DNA from 2 places in the Virgibacillus dakarensis genome. Region 2 is predicted to be linked to the other one. Evidence: a T-box and tRNA genes for the amino acid it is inferred to sense, from the RefSeq annotation. Region 2 holds a T-box; the other holds one or more tRNA genes.
The links. A T-box is a leader RNA that pairs with one kind of tRNA and senses whether it is charged. The one in region 2 lies ahead of alaS (alanine--tRNA ligase), so its partner is inferred to be a tRNA-Ala.
Positions count from the first base shown of each region.

Region 1: it has a tRNA-Ala gene. The T-box ahead of alaS (alanine--tRNA ligase) is inferred to sense a tRNA for this amino acid. The anticodon was not compared.

Region 1 is NZ_LT732554.1:1,065,935-1,069,091, reverse strand. Features, by position in the region: rRNA gene CZ382_RS14940 (23S ribosomal RNA) at 1-1,832, opposite strand, end outside; tRNA gene CZ382_RS14935 (tRNA-Ala) at 1,912-1,984, opposite strand; tRNA gene CZ382_RS14930 (tRNA-Ile) at 2,001-2,077, opposite strand; rRNA gene CZ382_RS14925 (16S ribosomal RNA) at 2,183-3,157, opposite strand, start outside.
Region 2 is NZ_LT732553.1:1,652,581-1,655,737, forward strand. Features, by position in the region: gene alaS (alanine--tRNA ligase) at 1-1,502, opposite strand, end outside; T-box leader at 1,559-1,779, opposite strand; gene CZ382_RS08405 (AI-2E family transporter) at 1,826-2,893, opposite strand; gene CZ382_RS08410 (hypothetical protein) at 2,936-3,130, opposite strand.

The sequences.
Region 1 (3,157 bases), on a different contig from region 2:
GCTTAGGTCCCGACTAACCCTGAGCGGACGAGCCTTCCTCAGGAAACCTTAGGCATTCGGTGAAAGAGATTCTCACTCTTTTTTCGCTACTCATACCGGCATTCTCACTTCCAAGCGCTCCACCAGTCCTCACGGTCTGACTTCGCAGCACTTGGAACGCTCTCCTACCATCACAGAAGTCAGATATCAGAAACCAGATGTCAGATTTACTTTAAACCCATTTTTGGATCATTGAATAAAGTTGCTTTCCTAAATCATCATACTGGTTAAACAATTCCTCGAAAGTCTCATTGTTGATATATTGAAGATCCTTAGATAATTCTAATAAAACCTTTACCTCATCTTTAGACCCCTGTGCTATCAACAAAAACCTTTTAAAATCAGCAATCGTACTTTTCTTACCATACCCTTCAGCAATATTTACGGGTATGGAAGTAGCTGCTCTTCTTAATTGACTTCCAAGTTCATACTTTTCGAAGTCTGGAAATTCTAGGGTGATTTGATGAACTTGTAACGCAAGCCGATAAGAGATTTTATAAACTCTTAATTCTTGGTAACTTTTTATCATCTTCTATTCACTCTCTTTTTCCGACTTCCGGCCTCTGATATCTGACCTCTGGATCCGCAGCTTCGGTGATACGTTTAGCCCCGGTATATTTTCGGCGCAGTGTCACTCGACCAGTGAGCTATTACGCACTCTTTAAATGATGGCTGCTTCTAAGCCAACATCCTGGTTGTCTGGGCAACGCCACATCCTTTTCCACTTAACGTATACTTGGGGACCTTAGCTGGCGGTCTGGGCTGTTTCCCTTTCGACTATGAACCTTATCACCCATAGTCTGACTCCCAAGGGGAAGTAGCTGGCATTCGGAGTTTGACTGAATTCGGTAACCCGGTGAGGGCCCCTAGTCCAATCAGTGCTCTACCTCCAGTACTCGCTATCCTTGAGGCTAGCCCTAAAGCTATTTCGGAGAGAACCAGCTATCTCCGTGTTCGATTGGCATTTCACCCCTACCCACACCTCATCCCCGCATTTTTCAACATACGTGGGTTCGGGCCTCCAGTCAGTGTTACCTGACCTTCACCCTGGACATGGGTAGATCACACGGTTTCGGGTCTACGACCGCATACTCATTCGCCCTGTTCAGACTCGCTTTCGCTGCGGCTCCGTGTCTTCCACTTAACCTTGCATACGATCGTAACTCGCCGGTCCATTCTACAAAAGGTACGCCGTCACACATCAATGTGCTCCGACTACTTGTAAGCGCACGGTTTCAGGTTCTCTTTCACTCCCCTCCCGGGGTGCTTTTCACCTTTCCCTCACGGTACTGGTTCACTATCGGTCACTAGGGAGTATTTAGCCTTGGGAGATGGTCCTCCCGGATTCCGACGGAATTCCACGTGTTCCGCCGTACTCAGGATCCACTCCGGAGGAAATGCCTTTTCAACTACAGGGCTCTTACCTGCTTTGGCTGATCGTTCCAGATCGATTCGTCTAACACATTTCTTGATAACTCCTGGTGGAGTGTCCTACAACCCCAAAAGGCAAGCCTTTTGGTTTGGGCTGTTTCCGTTTCGCTCGCCGCTACTCAGGAAATCGCGTTTGCTTTCTCTTCCTCCGGGTACTGAGATGTTTCAGTTCCCCGGGTCTGCCTCCTGTATCCTATGTATTCAGATACAGGTACTGCTCCATTACGAGCAGTGGGTTCCCCCATTCGGAAATCCCCGGATCGCAGTCTACTTACGACTCCCCGAGGCATATCGGTGTTAGTCCCGTCCTTCTTCGGCTCCTAGTGCCAAGGCATCCACCGTGCGCCCTTCTTCACTTAACTATTTTCTAAGCTCTAAAAACGCTATTACGTTTGATGTCGTTGTTTGTCTTTCTCTTATTTAGTTTTCAAGGTACAAAAATGGAGCCTAGCGGGATCGAACCGCTGACCTCCTGCGTGCAAAGCAGGCGCTCTCCCAGCTGAGCTAAGGCCCCGTGACTCTCTTATAGATGGTGGGCCTGAGTGGACTCGAACCACCGACCTCACGCTTATCAGGCGTGCGCTCTAACCAGCTGAGCTACAGGCCCATCCATATGTTATATAGAAAGAGAAATTACTCTCTCAAAACTGAACTAAACAACCCAGTATGGCTTATGAAAGATGACTCTTTCACGTTCCGTAGTTATCCTTAGAAAGGAGGTGATCCAGCCGCACCTTCCGATACGGCTACCTTGTTACGACTTCACCCCAATCATTGGCCCCACCTTCGGCGGCTGGCTCCAAATGGTTACCTCACCGACTTCGGGTGTTGCCAACTCTCGTGGTGTGACGGGCGGTGTGTACAAGGCCCGGGAACGTATTCACCGCGGCATGCTGATCCGCGATTACTAGCGATTCCGGCTTCATGCAGGCGAGTTGCAGCCTGCAATCCGAACTGGGAATGGTTTTATGGGATTTGCTTCACCTTGCGGCTTCGCTGCCCTTTGTTCCATCCATTGTAGCACGTGTGTAGCCCAGGTCATAAGGGGCATGATGATTTGACGTCATCCCCACCTTCCTCCGGTTTGTCACCGGCAGTCACCTTAGAGTGCCCAACTGAATGCTGGCAACTAAGATCAAGGGTTGCGCTCGTTGCGGGACTTAACCCAACATCTCACGACACGAGCTGACGACAACCATGCACCACCTGTCTCTCTGTCCCCGAAGGGAACACGCTATCTCTAGCGCTAGCAGAGGATGTCAAGACCTGGTAAGGTTCTTCGCGTTGCTTCGAATTAAACCACATGCTCCACCGCTTGTGCGGGCCCCCGTCAATTCTTTTGAGTTTCAGCCTTGCGGCCGTACTCCCCAGGCGGAGTGCTTAATGCGTTAACTTCAGCACTAAGGGGCGGAAACCCCCTAACACCTAGCACTCATCGTTTACGGCGTGGACTACCAGGGTATCTAATCCTGTTCGCTCCCCACGCTTTCGCACCTCAGCGTCAGTTACAGACCAGAGAGTCGCCTTCGCCACTGGTGTTCCTCCACATCTCTACGCATTTCACCGCTACACGTGGAATTCCACTCTCCTCTTCTGCACTCAAGTCCTCCAGTTTCCAATGACCGCTCGCGGTTGAGCCGCGAGATTTCACATCAGACTTAAAAGACCGCCTGCGCGCGCTTTACGC
Region 2 (3,157 bases):
GCATAAAAAGGGGTTTCTCTTAAAAACAGCATGATTTTCTCGCCGGATTTTGCGGTATCAATCAATGCATTTCCATTTATCATCGTTTCGATCGTCGTTTCTGTTGCTAATCGATCATATCCGACAAATTCACTTTCCACATCTATTTTACTTAACATCTCATCCTGCACTTGCATCGAATCTGCCTTTTGCCTGGCGTTTCGTGCCCGTTCCCGTTGTCCGTCCATTTCCTCCTGAAAACCGGCTTCATCAATCGTGAATCCTTCTTCTTCCACGTACTCTTCGGTTAGTTCCTTAGGAAAGCCGTACGTGTCATACAATCGGAACACTTCTTTACCTGGAAATACGGTACTGCCATTTTCCTTTTCTTTTTGGATAATGGCAGTCAAGATTTCCAAGCCATCGTGCAATGTTTCGTGAAAACGTTCTTCCTCCGTTTTAATGACTGTCTCAATATAGTCCTTTTGTTGTAAAACCTCCGGATAGAAGTCCTTCATAATTTTTCCGACCGTCGCTACTAGCTTGTACATAAATGGTTTATCAATGCCAATTTGTTTGGCAAACCGGACTGCTCTTCTTAACAATCGACGTAAAACATATCCTCTTCCTTCATTGGATGGCAAAGCATTATCCCCGATTGCAAAAGCAACTGTCCGAATGTGATCGGCAATAACTTTATAAGCCGTATCACTTGCTTCGGCTTTGCCATATGGAATGTTGGCCAGCTCTTCAATCTTGTTTATAATCGGCATAAACAAATCCGTTTCAAAGTTTGTTGGTGCGTCCTGGATAACGGAAACCATCCGCTCCAGACCCATTCCAGTATCGATATTCTTTTTAGGAAGCGGTGTGTACGTATCATCAGGATTATGATTAAACTGGGAAAATACCAAGTTCCAAACCTCCAAATAACGGTCATTTTCCCCGCCTGGATATAATTCAGGATCGCTTGGATCGTTCCCGTACTTTTCTCCGCGATCATAGAAAATCTCGGTATTCGGTCCACTCGGTCCTTCGCCGATGTCCCAAAAATTTTCCTCAAGACGGATGATGCGTTCTTTCGGAAGTTTAATGTCATGAAGCCAAATATCGTAAGCTTCATCATCTTCCGGATGGACGGTTACCGATAGTAATTCCGGGTCAAACCCAATCCATTTTTCAGCGGTTAAAAATTCCCATGCCCACTCGATTGCTTCTTTTTTAAAGTAATCCCCAATGGAGAAATTGCCAAGCATTTCAAAAAACGTATGATGTCTTGCGGTAAACCCTACGTTTTCAATATCATTTGTCCGGATTGCTTTTTGTGCATTGACAATTCTTGGATTATCCGGGATAACACTTCCATCAAAATATTTTTTTAATGTTGCGACTCCACTATTGATCCAAAGTAATGTTGGATCATTTTTTGGAACTAATGAAGCACTTGGTTCAATACGATGCCCTTTTTCTTTAAAGAAATCCAGGAAAAGCTTACGTACCTGCTCTGATTTTAATTGTTTCATCTTACTTTCCTCCGTATCCAACTTTTTATTAAAACAAAAAATCCCATCTCTGCAGATGCAGGGACGAGATGCTCGCGGTACCACCCTAATTATAAACGATTATAATACACGAATTTATTCGCTTATCACTTTTCACGATAACGGCGTGGGTACCGGCGGGGGTTACCCGCACTCCAGTTTAGCTTCCATGAGCCTCTTCCAAGGATTCCTCGCAGCTAATGGAATCCATCTCTTGTAGATTCGGGTTTCATGTACTTGGAACTTTCAGCGTGTTCATTATTATACAAGTAGTCACCATATAATATAAAAATTCCAGGCAAATGTCAACGATGTGCTTTTACCCTGATAATATAGGTTACAATAACCTTTAAAATCGTTAGACTCGGTACAGCTACTATCATACCGATTACCCCACCCAATTCGCCGCCTAAAAGCAGGGCAAAAATAATCGCGATTGGATGGATAGCAATACTTTTTCCAACAATGTAAGGCGATAATAAATTGCTTTCAATCAGCTGGATCACAAATATAGCCAGTAATACAAAAATAATTAATTTTGCAGACATCGTAAAGGTGATGGCAACTGCTGGTATCGCCCCTATGATTGGTCCAAAATATGGAATAATATTCGTTAATCCCATAATAATGGCAAGTAATAAGGCGTATTTAATGTGTAAAAGCTGAAAAATGACAAACGTCGCCAGACTTACAAATAAGCAAACAATCAATTGTCCGCGGATGTAGTTTCCCAGACTTTTATCAATCGCATGGCATACAACACTTGTATCTTTATGATATTTTACTGGTACCCATCTTTTCACATAGGCTTTTATTTTCGTGAAATCCTTTAAAAAGTAAAACACTAAAACAGGGATCACCGTAAGAAATATGATCATATCAAAGATCTTTGTGAACCCGGCAACCAGTCTCCCAAGCAAATTCTCCATTGATGCTTCGATACCGGCGATTAACTGATCCATCTTATCGTGTACCACTTCAGGCAAAAAAGATGTATATTCGTATAACCGGTAAATTAAATCCTGATACATATTTGTTAATTCTGGCAGCTGTTCGGTCAAATCATTAAGCTGATGAATGACTGCAGGGTATACCCGATAAATCAAATAGCCTGCGCCGCCAAAAAATAATAGATAAATCAATAAAATGGCAATACCCTTTGGGACACGATAAGTGTGTATTTTTTTAACAACAGGATATAAAAGATAGGCGATGAAACAGGAAATGATAAAAGGAGCAAGAAGATGCCAAAGAAAAGAGAAAACGGCTCCATAGATCGGAAACAGTTTAACAAGCAAATAGATGAATAAAAATACAAAGATACCGGTGATGATCCAATAAAGAAAAGGCAGTGGAGATTTTTCCTTAAACATCGTTTGTGCTCCTTCGCATGAAAATGGATTTGTAACGAAGCACTACCACTGTATTCTTCTTTCATCATCGGTAAATAAATCATTCAAGGAACTCAATGAACCATCCGCTTCAATCTGGTGTACTGCCAATTCATTGTTGTCCGAGATCGATAGTTCTATAAAACAATTCCAGCAATAATACTGCTGTGAACCAATTTTCCCAATATCTTTTCCTCTACAATTCGGGCATTGTAACATAGCTAATGCACCTCTCTGGCAAAAATA